3 regions of the Paenibacillus sp. Negev47 genome follow, and region 3 is predicted to be linked to each of the others. Evidence: riboswitches for the same ligand, from Rfam matches in the RefSeq annotation. Region 3 holds a riboswitch; each other region holds the start of a gene.
What was found. Region 3 has a riboswitch for thiamine pyrophosphate ahead of thiC (phosphomethylpyrimidine synthase ThiC). Riboswitches for the same ligand answer to the same signal wherever they lie in the genome.
Positions count from the first base shown of each region.

Region 1: it holds a riboswitch for thiamine pyrophosphate, as region 3 does, so the genes downstream of both, AC4G47_RS02235 (ABC transporter substrate-binding protein) here and thiC (phosphomethylpyrimidine synthase ThiC) in region 3, are expected to answer to the same signal.
Region 2: it holds a riboswitch for thiamine pyrophosphate, as region 3 does, so the genes downstream of both, AC4G47_RS25665 (ABC transporter ATP-binding protein) here and thiC (phosphomethylpyrimidine synthase ThiC) in region 3, are expected to answer to the same signal.

Region 1 covers NZ_CM177754.1:458,526-465,899, forward strand. Annotated here, with positions in the region: gene AC4G47_RS02220 (ABC transporter ATP-binding protein) at 1-780, opposite strand, end outside; gene AC4G47_RS02225 (ABC transporter permease) at 927-1,685, opposite strand; gene AC4G47_RS02230 (MTH1187 family thiamine-binding protein) at 1,685-1,975, opposite strand; gene AC4G47_RS02235 (ABC transporter substrate-binding protein) at 2,200-3,240, opposite strand; TPP riboswitch at 3,449-3,561, opposite strand; gene AC4G47_RS02240 (phospholipase D-like domain-containing protein) at 3,923-5,323, shown strand; gene AC4G47_RS02245 (DUF2798 domain-containing protein) at 5,471-5,980, shown strand; gene AC4G47_RS02250 (MFS transporter) at 6,163-7,374, opposite strand, start outside.
Region 2 covers NZ_CM177754.1:5,702,924-5,710,297, reverse strand. Annotated here, with positions in the region: gene thiD (bifunctional hydroxymethylpyrimidine kinase/phosphomethylpyrimidine kinase) at 1-796, opposite strand, end outside; partial or broken gene thiM (hydroxyethylthiazole kinase) at 793-1,614, opposite strand; gene AC4G47_RS25675 (ABC transporter substrate-binding protein) at 1,729-2,802, opposite strand; gene AC4G47_RS25670 (ABC transporter permease) at 2,966-3,778, opposite strand; gene AC4G47_RS25665 (ABC transporter ATP-binding protein) at 3,765-4,532, opposite strand; TPP riboswitch at 4,693-4,795, opposite strand; gene AC4G47_RS25660 (radical SAM/SPASM domain-containing protein) at 5,077-5,952, shown strand; gene AC4G47_RS25655 (pectate lyase) at 6,278-6,946, shown strand; gene AC4G47_RS25650 (ECF transporter S component) at 7,331-7,374, shown strand, end outside.
Region 3 covers NZ_CM177754.1:5,909,359-5,916,732, reverse strand. Annotated here, with positions in the region: gene AC4G47_RS26610 (lipoate--protein ligase family protein) at 200-1,051, shown strand; gene AC4G47_RS26605 (hypothetical protein) at 1,123-1,347, shown strand; gene AC4G47_RS26600 (Fe-Mn family superoxide dismutase) at 1,495-2,775, opposite strand; gene AC4G47_RS26595 (alpha/beta hydrolase) at 2,933-3,958, opposite strand; gene AC4G47_RS26590 (IclR family transcriptional regulator) at 4,319-5,062, shown strand; TPP riboswitch at 5,211-5,324, shown strand; gene thiC (phosphomethylpyrimidine synthase ThiC) at 5,743-7,374, shown strand, end outside.

The DNA of each region.
Region 1 (7,374 bases), 1.3 Mb from region 3:
CAACACCGTTGCAGGTCGGTTGGATAACACATAGACCCGATCCGCAAGCAGCAATGCTTCTTCGATATTGTGGGTGATGAACAGCACCGAGCGGCGGTTCTGTTCCCAGATATCGAGCAGCCAGCGCTGCATGTCGCTACGTGTCAGTGCATCCAGCGCGCTGAAAGGTTCGTCCAGCAGCATGAGTTCCTGCGGACTGAGCAGGGCGCGCAGAAATGCAGCACGCTGCTGCATTCCGCCCGACAGCATATGAGGATATGCTTGCTCGAACCCGGCAAGACCCACGCTGCTTAACCACTTTCGAGCCTCCGCAAGTGCTTCGGCCCGAAGGGGAGCATGTGTGGCTACTTCTCCAGCAAGCAGTACATTGTCCTCAATGGTACGCCAAGGGAAGAGGGCAGGCTGTTGTGGCATATAACTAATCTTTCCACGTTGTCCCGTTACCTTCTGACCATTCATTAGCACTTGGCCTTCCTGTGGCTTCAGCAGACCGCCGATGATATGGAACAGGGTGCTTTTGCCACAGCCGGATGGCCCAACGATAGCGACAAACTCGCCTTGCTCGACAGTTAGGGACAGGCCGTTCAGAACCGGTAGCCTGCTGCGCCGTTCGCGGAATGATGCATGAACGTCAATGACGTCCAGTGCAGGCGGAACCAGAGCATTAGCAGTATTGTCAGGTCGATCAGGGGTAGCCGGGTGAAGCTTTTCACCGTGCTTTGGCTCCATTGCGCGTGCTCCTCGTCCAGGCTGGACTTGTTCGTCCTGTTGCCAATTCATATGGTCATCACTTCCTAATATACAGATTACATCTTCTTATTTAATTGTCATCACAGCTTCCCCTTGTGAGATGTGCATACGTGTTATTCACAACTACTATGGCATCATGCCACACTGTGTACTACTTGGTATATCCACACATTTTATTACCGCTTCTGTGGACGCCAGCGCACGAGCAGCTTCTCCAGTAGCGCAATGAGCAGGAAGAGCAGCAAGCTGAGCGCGACAATAATCATGATGGCCACGAATAGGCGATCTGTGCGATAAGCTGACTTTTGCAGCATCATATAATATCCAATGCCCTTGTCTGCACCAATCCATTCGGCGATGATGGCACCCATCACGCTATAGGTAGCGGCAATTTTGACACCGGAGAACACCGATGGCAGGGCATGGGGAAGCTCCAGCTTCCAGAAGATCTGGTGACGTTTGGCACCAGCCATGCGCATATAGTTCATCATCGCGGCATCAGTACGGGTCAAGCCGTCCATGGCCGCCACCGCAACGGGAAAGAAGCAGACCAGGATGATCGTAATCAGCTTGGGCAGCAGCCCGAATCCGAACCAGATTAACAGGAGCGGCGCCAGCGCGATGGTCGGAATATTTTGACTAAGAATAAGTAAAGGATACAGGGCTGATTTGAGAAAAGGGACCAAATGGAGCACCATCGCAATCAGCAATCCGACCGCCGTGCCTGCCGCGAATCCGATCAGCGTTAACTGAATGGTTGCGGAGGCGTGCATGCCAAGTCGCTCGGCCTGGGATGCCGCTTCGCGGGCGATGTCGGACGGTGCCGGCAGCATCCATTTCTCGATATGGAACAGGGAAACGGCCCCCTGCCATATCGCTATAAAGAGAATAACCGCCACAAAGGGCGGCCATACGCTTTTGAAATAGGCGTGCATTAGCGATATTTCTCCGTCAGGGTGTCCATGCTGAAGCCGGTAGGGCTATGGGCGATTTTGATCTGGGAGATGATGCTTGGGCTGCCAGCTTCCACAAGTACCTCATGCATCTTGCGGACAACCTCCAACAGTTCCTCCAGTTCCCCCTCCATGGTGGTGTCGAGCGGGTTCACCTGATACTTCAGACCAGATTGTTGAATAACTTCAATGGCGCGATCTACGTAAGGATAAGAGTTCTCGCCATTTGGCGTTTTCGGAATAACTTGAATGCTAAGCAGTGTGCTTGCCATGAGAGATCACAGCTCCTTTCGAATGGGTGGTATAAGTCGAACATAGCGAATGTACACTTTACCACTCCGATTGCAGTACCCTCCTCCGATCGCTGTTATCCCCGGATTTCTTGATTCCTTTTCAATGGGGAAATCCGGGGATAAAGGCGAACACTTTGTTTCTTCAGATGGGTTCTGCACTCTTCGTTCTTGTGTACATAAAGGTCAACTTAACAGTTAGATTATTATTTGGGTAAAAACTCGTTCGTATATGCCTTGCTCACATCGATCTGTTCATCCAGCAGTTTTTTGCTAAACATCCAGTCGGTGTAGTTCTGCCATACTTCCTGTTTTTGTTCACCCCAACGCGGGGCGTCATCCGTGTACTTCGGACTAAGCCATTTCTGGCTTGCCAGTACCAATTCCTTGTCCAGATCCGGTACGGCCTTGATCAGAATGTTCGCTGCGTCTTCGGGATGATCAATCGCATATTGATACCCTTCGGAAGTGGCTTTCAGGAATGCTTTCACCAGATCAGGGTCATTCTGAATCGTCTGCTCGTTCGTTACGAGGACAGGCGTGTAGTAATCCAATGCTTCTGAATAATCCTTCACATATAACATGTCGATCGGTTCCCCGCGCAGTTCGGCTTCGATACCCGTCCAGGCGTAGAAAATCCACGCGAAATCAATGTCCCGTTTCACTGCGGTGAAAAAGTCGGCATCACCCATGTTAATATTTTTCACTTTGGATACATCGGCTCCGTCGCCTTCCATAATGGATTGCATCACGGCTTCTTCCACTGGGGAACCCCAACCGCCATAGGTTTTGCCTTCAAAGTCTTTCGGTGAATTAATATTCCGATCCGCCGGAGCAGCGAATCCGGATGTATTATGCTGAATAACTGCTGCGATGGAGACCAATGGAACACCCTGTGTGCGGGCTTGAGTTACACTCTCCTGATAGCTTACGCCAAAAGGCACTTCATTGGAGGCAACCATTGTATCTGCGCCACCGGCACCTGGTTGTACAATCTCTACGTTCAAGCCCTCAGCCTTGTAAAAACCTTGATCTACAGCGGCATACAGGCCGGTATGATTCGTATTCGGTGTCCAGTCGAGCACCACTTTAATATCTTTCAGGGCGGAAGTGTCACCTTCGTTGCTGTTTTCGGTGTTCGTGTTGCCGTTCTGCCCTGCTGGGGCAGCTTCTTTGCCGCCACATGCGGCTACAGTCACCATAAGCACGCATAAGAGCAACAATCCCATTGTTTTACGCCATTTCATCTGTGGTTCTCTCCTTCGGTATGTCCGGCCGAGTGGCACGGGGTACTCCTTGGCTTCATATCCAATCATCTTGCATAAATCGACAGATTTATACCAGTTGAGATCTGGATGACGTTATTTTTTATTCAAAAAGAACGTCAAAAAAGCGCCCCGTAATCCGGGACGCGTGCAGGCGTTAGAGAGGTGGCGTTCAGCCATAGGGCTGTGCCAATTCGATATACTCCGATTCCTACGCTGGCATGATCCAGATCAGGTCTAAGGGTTAGTATCTTGGTGGGATACACTCTCAGCCGGCCAATTCCGACTCCCCTGGGAAACTATGAAGTTACGGGCATTACTAGGGTAATTATAGGCCAGCAGGTGGAACGTGTCCAGTCAGGAACTGGATGGGGGCACGTATGAATTAATCAAAGAGGCCATTATACATGAGTATAACGACCTCTCTAGATGTGTGATTTTTATCAATTATCGTGGCGAATTATAAAAGGAAAGCTGACTGAGTGCAAAAGCATCGGATTTCGGGTCATAGCCTACCTGTTTCTGAGTCGCTCCGAGCTGAGCTTTTGATCGTTTGACCTTGACCGGAGTCGCTTGATTAATTAAACAACATAATTTAGATACAGAAGGAGATAGTACTGCTATACAAATAATTACTTTTTACATAAAAATGGGGGCGTACTGAATGATCTTTAAAACCATATTCGCAATTATTCTGTCCTATTGTGTATACGTTTTTTTCACAGCTTACCTTTTATTTTTGGTTCTGTCTCCATCTACTATTGAAAATACGGATATGCAAAAATCGTTAACAGGAGGAAGTACAACAGATCGCGTATTGCTCTTGGAGGACGGCTTTCAATCCGGTCAGGTGAGAATCCAGACCATTCGAGAGGCGAAAACAAGCATCGACCTGGCTTATTACTCCATCCAAAAAGGAAAAACATCTCAACTCTTTTTTGCTGCTTTATTCGATGCAGCTGATCGGGGTGTTCATGTTCGAATCATTTTAGACGGGATTTTTCACAACATGCGCGGAGAATTGCGTGATATTCCAGATGCCATTGCAGCTCACCCCAATGTGGAGTTAAGGTATTATGAACCACTCCACATATTTATGCCATGGACATGGCATAACCGTCTGCATGACAAAATCCTTCTTGTCGACAACACATATGGCATCATTGGCGGCCAAAATATTGGTGATAGATACATGGCATTGCAACCCCAAAAAGACTATGTATTCGATCGGGATGTCCTTGTTTACAATCCAAACCATAATACGAACAGCACGGTTGTTGAAATGAAAAAATATATAGATCGGTTATGGAACCATCCATTCACCAAACTAGAAAAACATGCAAAACGTCAGCATCATGCAAAGGGGTTAAAAGAGCTGGCTCAGCTGGCTCAGTTATATAAAAAAGCTCGGGCTCAGAGCGATCCTTTTGTTAAAGTGTTGCCGAAGGAATGGGCTCAAGGAGCTCTTCATTCCGACCACGTCGCTTTCATTCACAATCCAATCCAAAGGCTGTATAAAGACCCGACCATGTGGAGAGCATTTGTTCATTTTGCCAATCAAGCAAAGTCGAAAGTGTACCTTCAGACGCCTTATGCCATTCCTACCAAGAAAATGAAGAAAGCAGTACATCTGTCGATGAATCCAAAAGCAGAATGGGTCATGCTAACCAATTCAATCCAGCAGACCCCTAACCCTTTGGCTTTCGCGGGATACTTAAGCTCTAAGAAACGGTTGCTTGATACCAGTCTGGCCATTTATGAATACCAAGGCCCTTATTCCATACACGGCAAATCATTTGTCATGGATGATTACCTCAGCATGGTTGGTTCGTATAATCTTGATCCCAGATCCGCCTTTCTAAATACCGAATCTGCTGTGGTCATTTCTGGTTCTGCATTCGCCAACGAACTAACAGAGGCTATGGATATCAAACGTGCACATAGTACGCGTGTGAATAAAGGTGAGCATCCAGCAGAATCTACGAATCAGAAAGGCTCTGTTTTCAAACGAATGGCAATCACAGCTTTATCCAAACTGTCTTTTCTCTGGAAATTTCTGTTGTAGGAAAGAACCCCATCTTTTGAATTGAGTACCTGCAAGTCATCACACGGGAGATATAATTTCATTGGAGTACCCGTCTAATTGTTCACGGAATGTTCACTTATGTGGAGGGGTTCGTCATCTCTATAATTGTCAAAGTAAACAGAGAGGATGAGAGAAGTGCCAACAAGCAAGAAGGAACAAATTATTTTTGGATTAATGATGTGTACAGGGATGGTCGTAGTCATGATGTTCTTCAATCTATGGCACAGTGGGTTACTCGGTAAGATGTCCCCGCTTGAGATACTGCTTCAATTCATATTGTGTTTTGTCATCGCGTTTCTGGTGGAGTCCTTCATTGTTGGACCTATAGCTAGAAAGATTGCCTTTTCCTTGCCCTTTGACAAGTCAAACAAGATGCTGGGTGTGCTCGCCATGTCATTTTTCATGGTGATTGGCATGGTTCTGATCATGTCCTTGTATGGGATGGTTTCAGCATATCTGGCGGATCAATTAAATGGGGCATCCGTACTCCGTACGTACCTTCATACAATCGCTCGTAACTTCAGCCTTGCGCTTCCATATCAATTGATCATTTTGGGACCCCTCGTACGATATGTATTCGTTAAATTCATCAAGGATAATGGGCCTGTAATGCCTGTTGTTAACAAAAGTGTGTGATGCAGCTGGGCCCACAGTATTTCCTGGGCAATCTTGTGCAACGCAATAATTCGAGGTTATAGTGTGCTAGTCTCGTTAGAACAGAATAACACTACAAAAAAGATGTCCGCCATCAGTTTATGAAGGTGGACATCTTGATATATTTAATAGTTAATTTTCAGGAAAGGATAAACACATCACTGTTAAGTCGCAGAATCCACTATATGTTTGCTCTGCCATTGATACGTGATCACGCTAATGACAAGCAGGCCAACCGCAAAGATGGCAAGCATCCATGCAGATTGATTAACCTCCAGATGATCAAGACTCCATCCCGTGGTCAAAGGCAGAATAGCACCGCCGACCCCGCCTGAGGCAATCAAGATACTGGGTGTGGATTCTTCTGTTCCAGGCAGCAGTTTACTGGCGAAGACAAGGGCAATGGAGAATATCCCTGACATGGCAAGTCCAAGCAGTAAGATAATGAGAAATGCAGACCAGATTTGGTTTGTATATGGGAATACCATTAACAAGAGAACAGAAGCGAGACAACTATACAGGACATAGACGCGGTATTGGAATTTCTCTGCGATATATCCGGCGAAGAGTCGTCCGACAGACATGGCAATCCAGAAACAAGTGACGCTAAGCGCTGCTCCGGCTTCCTTCATGTTCATTTTCTCAATCAGGATCGCTGGCATGAAGTTCGCAAGACTCATCTCCGTGCCAACATACAGGAAGAAGAACAGGACGAATAGTACCAGAAGAGTCAGGTTACGGCCACGATAGGTTGGGCCGGGTGTGCTGACAACTGCGGAATGCAGTTCACCTGTTGTCCCGGCAGTGTGAGTATGTCCGGAAGCATCCACTGGCTTCCGTCGATCCAATACTTGATCCAGTTCACCGAATGATCCTTTCGCCCAGAAAACAAAGGTCAGCGCTGCACAGATCGCAACAACCAGAAAAGAGAGGCGCCAGTATCCGGCAGCAATCAGACCGCTGGCAATGAGCGGCATGACCATCGCCCCGATCCCGAATAACACTTCAAGTCGGCTCATGGCAACGGCAGTATTGTCTTTGATTGCAGCGATGATAATGGTGCCAATGACAGCTTCAATCATCCCGAATCCGAAGCCGGCCGCGGGTGCGATGACGAACATCCAGCCCCATGGTGGCAGCAGCATGTAGGCTAATTCCGCGATACAGAGCAGTGCTGTGGCGATTAACAGACCTCCGCGTTTACCGAAGCGTCGGTTCAGCCATGGAGATAACAATACACCGCCCAGGAATCCGGCAAATTGAGCGAAGATCAGCGTCCCGCCCTGGCTGTAATCTTTGCCGTAATGTTCAAGTGCAACCGGTAGAATGGAACCGAGCACAACATGGGCAAGTCCAATAAGGAAATAGGATAGACA
Region 2 (7,374 bases), 210 kb from region 3:
GTCTGCGCTGATACGCAAAATGATTCGTCGGCCCATGTCCGGCCCCAATCCCCAGCTCATCTTCGATGGCTGCCTGAATGAATGCTCGCGCGGTCGTGACGGCAGCCAGAACCGAGGAACCCTTAGCTAACTCTGCGGTGATGGCAGCAGAGTACGTGCACCCCGTTCCATGCGTATGGCGTGTGATCACACGAATATTCTCCAGATAGTGAAAAGTCTGTCCATCGTAGAGCACATCAATAATCATACCGCTACCCTCATCATGGCCTCCTTTGAGCAAAGCATACGTCGAGCCCATCTGTACGATCTGCTTTGCGGCTTCTTCCCGGGCGCTCAGATTCGTAATGGACATTCCAGTGAGCAGTTCTGCTTCCGGAATATTGGGTGTTGTGATCAGGGCATGAGGCAATAGCTCCGTGACCAGCGCCTGTACAGCTTCCTGCTGAAGTAGAGGAGCACCACCTTTAGCGACCATCACGGGGTCGATGACCAGATTAGACCAACGGTATTGCTGCCATTTTTCAGCGACTAGCCGAATAATCTCAGCACTATATAACATGCCGGTCTTCGCTGCAGTTGGTTGAAAGTCTTCACCTGTCGAGTCCAGTTGCTGTTTGATACCATCGTAAGGGATGGGGAAGACACCCTGCACACCTGTTGTATTTTGAGCAGCAATAGCGGTGATGACGGTCATGCCATATACCCCAAGCTCCTGGAACGTTTTCAGATCAGCCTGAATTCCTGCGCCGCCCCCGTTATCAGAGCCTGCAATGGTTAGCGCTTGAGCAATGTTCATACTGCACCTCCACGGATCTGACGTATCTGTGCGTGCTCTGCCAAGAGTTCAGGTGTCACTTGTGCCAGTTGATTCAACAACTCAATCTGGAAGCTGCCCGGCCCCAGATGTGCGGTGTGCTCTGCCGCTAGTTCAGCCGCCACGCCATAAAAAGCGAGCGCTTCAACAACACTGCGTAGAAGATCGACTTCTAATTCCGCTATGGCTGTAAAAGCGCCAATCACTGAACTTAGCAGACAGCCAGCACCCGTCACCTGAGTGAGCAGGGCATGTCCATTACTCGTCAGGAAGGTGGATTGTCCATCGGTAATGATATCTTCTTTCCCCGTAATGACCACGACACAGCCGAGCTTATGTGCTGCCCGCTCCGCAATGCCGATCCGGTCACCCTCACCTGATCCTGCGTCCACACCTTTGATGCTCCAGCTCTCACCGATGACATTGGCGATTTCGGCCACATTGCCGCGCAAGACCGTGAGGCGGAGTTCACGAACGAGCATCTGAACGGTTTCTGTACGATAGGTGGTTGCACCTGCACCGACGGGATCGAGTACAACAGGCACGTGATGCGCATTAGCTGATTGACCAGCCAATCGGATCGCCTGAATGACTTTGTCATCGAGTGTACCAATGTTAAGTACCACGGCTCCTGACATCTTGGCGACATCGGCAACTTCCTCATGAGCATAGGCCATAAAAGGGGACGCACCAAGTGCAAGCAGACCGTTGGCTGTAAAGGGAGCCACGACAAGGTTAGTGATATTGTGTACCAACGGGTTTTGCGTACGAACACGTTCCAGATAAGACATATAATTTCCTCCTTGTTTTGTATGCTTTCCAGAATCCTCTGACTAAAAAGCTACAAACGGTTGTTTATTCCGATATAGCATGGCTCAGGTTCCTTAGATTTCTGAGATCGCTTCAAATTTTACTTACTCTCCGTGCAAATTAGTAAAAGCATCCTCGGCTTTCACTGTTTCAGGAATCAATTCGTTTTCAACGAGCCATGCACGTACATTCTCCCACGACTCCATTTCCTGCCGACCAAACGCTTGACCTTCTTCATTCATAAGTGGCAGTAAAATAGCCAGACTTTTGGTTTCGATCTCGGCGTCTAGCGGAGATGTTTCATTCTCATGAGCCAGCAGAATATTCAAGGCTTCCTCTGGGTGCTCCGTTACATATGTCTGGCCCTCCTGGATCGCTTTGACGAACCGGGTAAGCTGGTCCTTTTTCGCTTCAATGCCAGCTTCACTTGCGGTCAGAACCAATTCATAATAATCAGGCACACCATAATCGACGGGGTTAATCGATCTCATGGCATGTCCTTCTTTCTCCAGAATCAATTGCTCATGGTTAATAAAACCACCCATTATCGCATCCGCCTGTCCAGAAGCCAGCGAAGGAATCAGATCGAACCCGACGTCGACCAGATTCATGTTGTCGGGGTTGCCGCCATCGTGGCTAATCATCGTATGCACCATCGCTTCATACAGAGGAATGGAGGAATAACCGACAGTCTTTCTTTCAAGATCTTTGGGTGAATTCACGTTGCCATTCGCTTCGGTCAACAGATGCACCAGCGGATGCCGAACGACAGCAGCAATGGAACGTACAGGAATGTTCTCGCCACGCGCGAGCAATATTTGGGGTTGGTAGCTTAGAGCCAGATCGATTTTCCCGGCAGCAACAAGTTTGAGTGAATCATTGGTATCCGCAGGCATCTGAATATCGACATCGAGACCTTGATCTGCAAAGTATCCTTTTTCTTGAGCAACGTAGATGAAGGAATGTACTGCATTCGGGTACCAGTCGAGCATGATGGACAGTTTATCTTTGGCGTCTGATGCTGGTTCTGTTACAGACGAGTCTGTTTGCTCTGCGTTGGTTGCCGAATCTGTTGTTGTTGTGTTTTTGTTAGTACCCGTGGTGCTGCATCCACTAACAATCAGCAACAGGCTTATGAGCATGATGGGAAGCAGGGAATATATGCCTTTGTTATTCATAAATGAAGTTCCTCATTTCATCGTTTTGATTTGTAGAAAATGGACAGCAGCATGTTAACGGACAATGTGACAATGTACTGATTGAAGATACTGCTGAAATTGTGCATAAGGTATATTTTGAAAATCGTAACTCCTGTATTTACATCTAATTTCTGTCTAAGTTCTATCCAACTTTCCTTTTGGCTCCATGACGATGACGCCGTAAGCTAAACCGTTTCTCCAGCCAAGCAATCAGTGCAAACAAAATGATTCCCAGCAAGGATAACAGCACAATAGCGGCGAACATCGCATCCGTATTCATATTGCTGGACATGCGGCGGCTGAAGTAGCCGAGCCCTTTACTGCCACCGAGCCATTCGCCAATCGTTGCCCCAACCACGCAGTACACCACAGACATCTTTAGCCCCGAGAAAAATGAAGGGAGTGCCAGCGGAACCTGGAGTTTGCGAAAAATATCCCATTTGCTGGCGCCCATGGTGAGTAGTAGTTCACGCTGTTCTGGGTCGCCTTGGCGGAGTCCATCGTAGGTACTGACCACAATGGGGAAGAACGCGATCAGGAACACCACGGCGACTTTACTCCACAGCGTGTAGCCGAACCACAGGATGAATACGGGGGACAGGGCAATCAGCGGGATCGTCTGACTGATCACGATGAAGGGATATAAGGCCTTTTCAATCGAGCGATTCATATGCATGCCTGTCGCCAGCGCAATTCCGGTCACTATGGACAAGCCAAAACCAACAGCAACCTCCATAAAGGTAGCAGGCAGATGTATGGTCAGCAGCAGACGACGATGCTCAACCAGTGAGCCTGCGATGGCCGTGGGTGCAGGAATGATGAAGGAAGGCACCCATCCCATACGTACAATCGTTTCCCAGATCGCCAGTAAAAAGAGCATGAGCAGAATGAACAAACCATATTGGGAAAACCACTTCGAGAGCCACGTCTGGACGCTAACCTTATCGCTTCGCATGCAATTGTTCCTCCAGTTGTCGTCTCATCTGCACGAGAGCCGGTTCGTAGATCAGGTCCGAATGCCTTGGACGTGGCAAAGGAACCGTCATTTCCCACAGTTGCTGACCTTGTCCGCCTGGAGTTAGTAGAATAATACGATCACTTAAAAGCAATGCTTCTTCAATGTCATGTGTAATAAACAGGACGGTTTGGCCAAAGCCCTCCCACAGCTCCAACAACCAGCGATGCATTTCTCGTTTGGTTAAGGCGTCGAGCGCACCGAAGGGTTCATCCAGCAACATGAGCTGTCCGCCTGTAAGCAAAGTACGAAGCAGTGCTACCCGCTGCCGCATGCCACCGGATAACTCATCCGGATAGGAATGTTCATAACCTGACAGGCCGAACCTGGCTAATCCAGCCATGATGTCGGCCCGCAGCTTGTCCTTGTTCTGTCGACCTGGTGCCAACTCAGCAGGTAGCATGCAGTTCTCCAAGACGGTCCGCCAAGACAACAGGAGATCTTTCTGCGGCATATAGGCGACTCGTCCGAGCCGTTGTCCTTGCGGTACATCGGCAATGTCGATGGTGCCGACGGTTGGCTCATGCAAGCCTGCGAGCAGCTTGAAGAGCGTGCTTTTACCTGATCCGCTGGAGCCAATGAGTGAGACAAATTCTCTCTGTTGAACCTGAAGCGACACATTGGAGAGTACGGGTGAATCTTTTTTTTCGGGAAAAGCGAAGCTTACGTTGTGAATGGTTACATGGTTGGCCATCTGATCCTCACCCCCTTAATGTCAGACTGGTGAAATAACAACGACATCCTGTGCTCTGCAAAAGAAACAAAAAAGACCCACCCATTTCCGGAGAAATGAGTGGGTCTGTAAGTTAGATCCGCAATTTATCTTCACATATACATGATAAAATTCCGCTTACTAAAAGGCCGCTCCACTTCCCTCCGCTGGTATGATCCAGATCAGGTTCAAAGGGTCCGAATAGTCATATTCGTCTCAGCCGCAGGGCTCCCCTAGTGCAAATGTACAAGATATGCAGTTGTGTGTTCAGCATATATCACTTGAACATGAACTGTAAAGAGGCAGCATGATGGAATTGTTGAGGTGAATTGGAGTCAGATCCGAGGAGCGAGGTTGTAATCATACAAATTTCAGTTGGAATGAATTTCTTTTGTCCCTCGTTGTGCTTAGAACAATCGAACAATTTACCTCGGCTCAAGAACCCGATATAATAGGGATGGCGCATATTGGCCGGATCACAAATGCAGGTGGGATTTCTCCCTCCTAAGCAGAATGGGGACCCGAGTTGAAAACGTTCAAAAAAGTATATATTGAGATCACAAGTATCTGCAATCTGGCATGCAGCTTCTGTCCGCAGACACAGCGTGCCAAAGGATTCATTGACCCTGAAGTCTTCAACAATATACTGGATCAAGTTAAACCACATACCAACCATATTTATTTACATGTCAAAGGTGAACCCTTGTTGCATCCCAAAATAGATCTGCTGCTTGATTCCGCACATGCGAAGGGACTCAAGGTGAACATTACAACGAATGGTACGCTGCTGCCCAAGACTCAGCATAAATTGCTCGGCAAACCGGCGCTGCGACAGATGAACTTCTCTCTGCACAGCTTCGATGGGCATGAAGGTTCAACTGATCGTGACGGGTACCTGAGCAACATCCTGTCTTTTGTACATGAAGCGGTGAAGCACAATGTTATCATCTCATTCCGGCTATGGAATCTGACGCAGGATAACTTTACGAATGCTCAGATGAATCGAAATCGGGAGACCCTTGAAGTGCTGGAACGTGAGTTCAATCTGGACTTTCGTATTGAAGAAAAAGTGGTTCCAGGCAGCGGGGTCAAAATCGCCCCAAATGTATACCTGAACCAGGATCATGAGTTCCAGTGGCCGAGTCTGGATGCACCGGAAGATGACGGGAAAGGATTTTGCCATGCACTACGCGGTCAGGCGGCTGTGCTAGTGGATGGAACGGTGGTTCCATGCTGTCTTGATGGTGAGGGTGTCATTAACCTCGGTAACGTGCACGAGAAGTCATTCTCGGAGATTATTGAGGGTGAGCGAGCCAACAATCTGGTGTATGGTTTTTCCAAGCGGGAAGCAGTGGAAGAGTTGTGCCGGAAGTGCGGGTATCGTCAGCGGTTTGGAGCCTAGAATATAAAGTGAATACAATCATGTTTTCATAAGATCACGTTGTCTGTAACAGATGATGTGGTCTTTGTTGTGTATATTGAGGTTGTAAATAGAGCATATCCGAAGTTGATATCGGTACATAACAAGTAAACACGGGACCACAAAGCATGCTGAAACATCAGGTTCTATGCTGGGAAGTGTAAAAGTGATCTAATGATTATTCTTGTCCCCTTCCTTATTTGGTAGGATTAGGTTGTATTTCAGACAGAGGTGCACCTCTGGCGAAATTCCAGTACAAGCTCAGGCTAGTACTACCAAAAAACGAGAATAAGGGAGGAATAAAGTTATGAAAAAAATGTTGACGTTGTTGCTGTCCGCTGGTTTGGTTGCTTCCATATTTGGTGCAGTTCCGGCTGCGGCTGCACCTACGGTTGTAAATTCAACTATTATTGTTCCAAAGAATACGACCTATGACGGTCAAGGCAAAACCTTTGTAGCCAATCCTTCCACACTGGGCGACGGATCTCAAGCAGAGGGTCAAAAGCCAGTCTTTCGCCTGGAGGCAGGGGCCACGCTCAAAAATGTAAATATCGGATCACCTGCTGCCGATGGTGTTCACTGTTATGGAAACTGTAATATATCGAATGTGGTTTGGCAGGACGTGGGCGAGGATGCACTAACATTGAAGTCGGCCGGAACGGTCAATATTACCGGCGGAGCAGCGTACAAGGCCTATGATAAAGTGTTCCAGATGAATGCAGCCGGAACGATTAACATCAAAAATTTCCGTGCAGATGATATTGGCAAGCTGGTTCGCCAAAATGGTGGAACTTCCTTCGCAGTTAACATGACCCTGGATAACTCCAACATTTCCAATGTGAAAGATGCAATTATGCGTACAGACAGCAGTACATCACAAGGAAAAATCACGAATACACGGTATTCCAAAGTACCAACGTTGTTCAAGGGTTTCGCTTCAGGAAAAACGAGTCAGTCCGGGAATACGCAATATTAAGGCATTGCCACAAATACCCATCTGATGTACATTAGAAGCAATGAAATAAAGTGAACCGGGAGCTCAATGAAGTTGGGCTGAGAGAGTGGCCTTGTGCCGCTGACCGTACATCTGATCTGGGTAATGCCAGCGTAGAGAACATGGATTTACAATGTGTAAGGGTGAATTGTGCAAAATTAACGTGGGATAACAACAGGACTTCTTTCGGCTGTGGTGAACTTTTTGCTACAACAGGAGAAGGATTGATATTCCGTCTTTGCGTCAACCATCCAATACATGATTGTGAGAATTGTACACTGTACGTAAGGCCTGCCCGGAACCGGGGAGGCTTTTTTTGTTTACTTTAATAAACCCGACGGGGAGCAGAGGAAGGAAGTAGAGAAGATGGCAACAACAGCAGGCAACAAGCGATTGAAACTAACAGATAT
Region 3 (7,374 bases):
ATCGGGTATGTCCACTTGCTGGACAAGCCGGATGGTTAGATCCTCTTGGTTTTGGAAGCAGAAGTTTCGAGTTTCTGAAGCCATTGGATGTGATATAAATAAGCCGTGTTCCCTGGGGAACCGGCTTATTTATATATGGCGTTTTTCCTCATTCATAGAATGCATACAACCGAATTCGTTAGCCGGAGGTAATGGAACGATGAGTGTACCTTCCCATTCAGATCAACCGGTTCAGCCGGAAAAGGGACTACAAGCGGATAAACATACAATGCGTTTGCAAATCTGGGAGACACCACTCAAGCGACACGGCAGCAGCGTGCTCGAAGCTTTTGCATGGGAAGAAGTCATGTGCAGACGGGTCGGGGTAGGACATCTGCCTGTTGCGCATATATGGCGACATCCAGATGCCTTTGTAGCGGGTTTGCGTGACCGCAGGCTGCCACAGGCTGTAGAATCGATGGAACGGATAAGAAGCCAGGGTACAGCGGTCTGTGTCCGGCCTTCCGGAGGAGCCGCGGTTCCTCTAAATCCAGGGATCGTCAATGTGTCACTGATTCTGCCTAATCCCGGACACGCCATTAATATTCATGATGATTTCCGGGAGATGGCTTCGATTATTGCCGAGTCGCTAGCGCCGTGGTCGAATCAGGCGCAGACAGGCGAAGTGCAGGGTGCTTTTTGCCCGGGGGATTATGATGTCAGTGTAGGTGGACTTAAATTCTGTGGTATTGCCCAGCGCAGGCAAGCCAAGGCGTATATCATTACTGCTTTTATCATCGTGGAAGGCCAGGGAGATCAATTGGCAGCAGACGTACGTAAATTCTATCAGCATGCAGCAGGTGGGGCGATTGAAGGATATCCTGATGTTCAGCCGGGCACGATGGCCAGTCTGAAAGAATTGGCAGGTGTGCCTTCTGCGGCGGCATATACTGCCTCATTGGTTCGAACCCTGCGCAATCGTTATCCCAAGGCGGAGACAAGCCGCGTGTTAAGCGTCGGTTCTGAAGAGGTACGACAGACAGCTGAGCAGATGAAACTGCGCTATGATTAAGTTCTTTTTACTTGGACTTGGAATTGGGTAATAGAGATGATATGATGTGATTTCGGAAGGAGAGTGTTAGGATGGAAACGTTGAGATATACGTACTTATATGAGGTTGTATCTACAGGCGAAAAGTCTGAGTTCAGCCAAATGGCAACAAGCAAGGAAGAGGCTGCTACACTGATCGTTGCACGTATTGCCGATCTGGAGTTTACAGATGAAGCTGATATCAAGTTGGGCGACCTGATCGCAATTAGCAAACAGGTTGGCGACAACTATGTGGCGTGCGAGGGCTGTGCTTCTTAAGTGAGCATCTTGAAATAGGAAGTCTCTCAAAATACAAGCAAGTCTCTTTAACAGGAGACTTGCTTTTTTGTATGAAGTTCTAGAAGAGATATCTTTCAGTCATTCGGCTGGAGATATCTCTTTTTTACATACACTCTTATCCCGATGTTAGTAAGGTGGCCACAATAACTTGCGTGCCGTTTCGTAACGTTCGGCCACAGCCGGCCAGTAGACGACATTCCACCAGTCCTCGATATACTTTTTACGTTCATTCTGATGCTTCAGATAGTAGGCGTGTTCCCAGACATCCAGAGGCAGGAGTGGAACGATGTCGGACTGGGACAGGTTCTGGTGTTTTTCTGCCTGCAAAATCTCCAAGCGGTGTGCTCTCGGGCTCCAGACAAGCATCGCCCAGCCACTGCCTTCTACTTTGTTCGCGGCTTCCGTGAATTGGTTCTTGAATGCTTCGTAGCTACCGAAATCCCGTTTGATCTGCTCTGCGAGCATACCGGAAGGTTTGCCGCCGCCAGCAGGATTCATAATCGTCCAGAAGATCGTATGCAGGTAGTGGCCTGCCCCATTGAAGGCAAGTTCACGTTCCCAGTGCTTGATGAGTTCAAAGTTATTCTTTTTCCGCGACTCAGCCAGCTTCTTCTCCGCTACATTCAGTCCATCCACGTAGGATTGATGGTGTTTGTCATGATGGATACGCATCGTCAGCTCATCAATATGCGGCTCCAGCGCATTGTAAGCATAGGGAAGTGGTGGCAGTGTGTGCCCACCAATGGGAACTGGCTTTTCTTTTACTGGAGGTGCTGTAGTGCTGGGCATGGTTTGAGTTGTTCCGGTAGAAGGTGGTTGGACGGCTGCTGATTGGATATGTGCGGAAGGAGATGGAGCATTCACGTTTCCCTCGATGGAAGATGGAGCTTCTATAGCCTCTCGATTGATGTTCCCTGAAATCGTTGTTTGCAACGCATTTTCCAATGAAAAAGATTGCTCTGTGGTCGAATCTTGCATGACGCCAGGTTGACCGAGTGTATCCAGTACGCCGAGGAAATACTCCGATTCGCGGATAAAATGCAAAATGAGTACTTTGGTAAGCGGAACAGCTTGAACAGCAGCGCTTTGCTCCAGAAGAACATACAGCTGTTTGATGAACTCTCTGGATTGCTGGCGGGCAGCCGATATGAGTTGATCAACACAACCAATCATGTAGGGGGCGGGTGGATGGGTTCCCGGTAATAGTTGCTTTAATAGCTGATTCGCTACTCTCTCACTGTGCTCAAAAGTAGCCTCCCATTCCTCCAGGAGCTTAACGTATGGGGGCTCCAGTTCAGGGACCAGTGCACGAATGACTAGCGTATGTTCTTTCTCCTGCTCTTTCCAGAAACGGATTTCCTCCAATGTCCGCAGAGGCAGCAGGTGACCATATCCATACCAGTTCATATCTGGTGGACCTCCTTCAGATGAATTTTAATGCATGCTCATACCGTCGCTTAATGCGTCCCAAGAGTATATTCCACTGGCCTGTTGTCCTATGAATGCAAAAAAAAGAGCCCCGGAGGGCTCAAGAATCAACGAGAAACTCGATTATTAAATACGGTTATTCTCCACTATTGGTGTTCTGCACATCGTCACTGCTTGTCTTCGTTACATGACTCAGGAACGTAGAGACACGGCGAATATATTCCTTCGAGTGTTCTCGGAAAATAAGTTCATGATGCGCGTCCTGGACAATCCATACATCCGAGTACGGATTGGTCTGGTTGGCAGCGAGCTCCTCTGCAATCGGGTAAGGTGCCTTCTCGTCCTCTGTACCGTGGATAAAGAAGATCGGGAACGGATAGTCCTCTTTTTTTACTTCCTGATACGGAATCTGCTGTAATCCGGTTCCATTCAGAACGGGGAACAACAGTTTCATAATCTCCAGTGTCGGTTGACGCGGGAGGTCAATCTGGTTGTGAATGTTGTGGTACAGTGTGTCCGGCTCAAGCAAGAACGAACTGTCCAGAATCATCGCATCCACTTCCTTCGTAATGAGTCCGGTTTGTAACGCAGTACCGGCACCCATCGAGAAGCCCCAGACAACCAATTCCTGTGCACCACGCTGCTTGGCAAACTGGATGGCACCGAGCAACTGCTGTGACTCGGCTTTCCCACCTGTGGCTACAGCTTTGTTCACTTGGGAGGCAAAACCGTAATCGAACATCACCACGTTGAACCCGAGTTGATGGGCATAGTGGGCCAGATCGTACATAGGTACCCATGTTTCTTCACGGTTGGCACCATATCCGTGACTGAAGATGATCGTTTTGCTCGCAGTGTTGTCAGCAGGAATATACCATCCCTGCATCGTCCGGCTGCCATCTGCTGCCGGAAACGTGATGTCTTCGTACTTCATGTTCTTGGCCTGCATCGGATTGGAGAAGACAGGCGCTACAGTTGGGTTGGATAATACCCATGCGATATAACCATGCAGTGCAATAAAACAAAACAGCAGGAAAAATACAACGGAGAGCAGCAACGCTACGATAATATGTTTGAACCGAATCAGCCTCGGTGATAACGAAGAGGGCAGATCGGACACTTTTGTTTGCAGCGGGGCTTCGCTCTGGGATGTTGGATACATGAATGCCCCTCCTTTGAAGTTCAGTTGAAGATAACAACGACATGAAAAGAGAATTACGTCTATTTCAGAACCTGCTTCAGAGCGATATCTTAAAGTAATATATCTTTATCGTATGTTCCAATATAGTCAAAGTCAATTGATTGAGGGCATTTGTTACGCAATTGTTATATAGTTCTTAAGATATATGGGTAACATTCCCTTAGCGAGTAAATTACAGGGGATTTAGTCTTATAAAAAGGAAATATTTATAACTTGGCCTATTCAGATCTTGACTCTTTTTTGGTTTACAGATGAGACCGTTTCTCATATAATTTATGTAACCAAGTTTCATGTGATGAAACATGAGGAGGGCATTATGCCATGGAAGATCGTAAGTTAACCGTCCGGGCTGTAGAACGGGCGCTGGATATATTATTATGTTTTACCACGCGCAGTGATCTGGGACTCACCGAAATTGCCAGTCAGATTGGTTTGCACAAAAGTACAGTGCATCGCCTGATGGCTACGCTGGAGGATCGAGGCTTTGTCATCCGGGATGCGGCAACGGAGAAGTACCGACTTGGCATACGAATCTGGGAGCTATCAGCCCATATGTCACGCAGTGATGATCCGGCGATTTTGCTGCTGCCTGCAATGGAGCGACTGAGAGACCGGTTGGGAGAGACCGTAAGTCTGTACCTGCGTGATGGCAGTGAACGGATTCGGATTCAGGCTGTACAAAGTGATCAGGCAATTCGCCGTGTTGCTCCCGTCGGGGTTAGACTCCCGCTATCTGTCGGGGCTTCCAGCAAAGTCTTGATGGCGTTTGCGACGGACGAGGACCGTGAAGAACTGATGAATGGGCCTGAATGGCCGGTATTTATCGATCCAGCGGTGTATTTGGCGCAGATGGGAGACATCCGGGATAACGGATATGCCACGAGTTACGAGGAACGTGAGCCGGGAGCTGCGGCGGTATCGGTGCCGATTATGGATCGTAGAGGCAATATTGCAGCTGCGCTCTCGGTCTCAGGACCTGTCAGCCGACTCTCGCAGGAGACTTTGCACGAATACGCACCTGTGCTAAAGGAAGCTGCTACGCAGATGGGGCTCATGTTATCCTGATGTTGATGTAAGGTCTGTCACCAATTAAGTTAGCAATCTGGAATATAAAGGTTGTTTTTATGTTCCGGTTGCGCTACTCTGTAATGGACGGCCCAGCGGGGCCAGCTTCATTGCATATGAACAGCGGCTTGTGTAAGCCGCAACTTGTTAACGTTACTGGGGGAGTCCGAACTGTCCGGACTGAGACGGAATCGCATGAGATTCCGGACCCTTTGCACCTGATCTGGATCATACCAGCGTAGGGAAGTAATCGGCGATATGACCACAACCACCACATAATGTGACCCTTGCAGTGCTCCGTTAAGGAGCTGATTGAAGGTGCATTATTGGTGATGGACATAAAAGTCGGTTCCTTCGGGGACCGGCTTTTTTATATACAGGGAACAGGCGATATAGTGCGGACTCCATGGGCTTCTTTTTCAATAACCTGCAAAGTGGGCTTGGATAAGGAGAGAAATCAGTGTAGATCCATGATCTGTGGTAACCTCCGTTATGTTGTGAACTGTACATGAATGATGTCTCCTCTGGTTGGTGTAGGATCGCTCTTTCTTCTCTGCATTGCGTTGATTTGGGACAGGTACGTAAGCGAGCTAATGATGATACCAACCAAACCAAGCGAAGGAACACTAAGGAGGAGACAAGTGAACATGAGTACAGGAGATCAAACGGGACAACAAGCGATGGAACAGGAACTTACGGGTCAGCAGGTGGAAAAGAAAACAGAGGCGGCCGGACGGGTTCAGCCCTTTCCGGGCAGCCGCAAAGTCTACATTCAGGGCTCACGGCCGGACATTGCTGTTCCGGAGCGTGAAATAGCCCTTCATGACACGAATACTCCCCAAGGGGTGGAGCATAACGAACCGCTGCGTGTCTACGATACGAGCGGTCCCATGACTGATCCCGCATTTCATGCCGATATCCGGGCAGGTCTACCAGCCCTGCGTACCCGCTGGATCACAGAGCGTGGCGATGTGGAGGCTTACCAAGGCCGTACAGTTAAACCCGAGGATAACGGATTAAAGCCCGGAGGGAAGAGAGCTGGAGCCGAAGAGTACCCTGGATTGCGTGGCAAACCGCTGCGAGCACAGACGGGACGCTGTGTGACTCAGATGCATTATGCGAGGCAGGGAGTCATTACGGCAGAGATGGAGTTTGCTGCCATTCGTGAAGGCGTGGAGCCGGAATTCGTGCGCCAGGAACTGGCGAGTGGAAGAGCCATCCTGCCGTCTAACATCAATCACCCGGAGAGTGAGCCGATGTTGATTGGTCGTCATTTTCATGTGAAGATCAATGCCAACATTGGCAACTCTGCTGTATCTTCTTCCATCGAAGAAGAGGTGGAGAAGATGACCTGGGCGGTACGCTGGGGATCGGATACCGTAATGGATCTGTCCACAGGCAAAGACATTCATACCACCCGGGAATGGATCATTCGCAATTCACCTGTGCCAATCGGTACGGTGCCGCTGTATCAGGCGCTGGAGAAGGTGAATGGCGAAGCGGAAGCGCTGACCTGGGAGTTATACCGGGACACGCTTATTGAGCAGGCAGAGCAGGGTGTGGACTACTTTACGATTCATGCAGGTGTACTGCTGCGTTATATCCCGATGACGGCCAAGCGGATGACAGGCATTGTGTCTCGCGGTGGGTCCATTATGGCAGCATGGTGCCTTGCGCATCATCAGGAGAATTTTTTGTACACCCATTTTGAAGAAATCTGCGAGATTATGAAAAGGTATGATGTAGCGTTCTCACTGGGAGATGGTCTCCGCCCAGGCAGCATCTACGATGCCAACGATGAAGCTCAGATGGCGGAACTGGCGACGCTTGGAGAACTGACACAGATCGCGTGGAAGCACGATGTGCAGGTGATGATTGAAGGCCCGGGTCACGTGCCGATGCACAAGATCAAGGAAAATGTGGACTTGCAGATGGAGATCTGTCAGGAAGCACCGTTCTATACGCTGGGGCCGCTGACGACCGACATCGCGCCGGGATACGATCACATCACGTCCGCCATTGGGGCGGCCATGATTGGCTGGTTCGGCACGTCCATGCTTTGTTATGTTACGCCAAAAGAACATCTGGGCCTGCCCAACAAGGATGATGTGCGGGAAGGGGTTATCGCCTACAAGATCGCAGCCCATGCCGCGGATCTGGCGAAAGGCCATCCACGTGCCCAGCGCCGGGATGACGCCCTGTCCAAAGCGCGCTTCGAGTTCCGCTGGCGTGACCAGTTTAACCTGTCACTGGACCCTGAACGTGCGCTGTCCTATCATGATGAGACGCTGCCAGCAGAAGGGGCCAAGGAA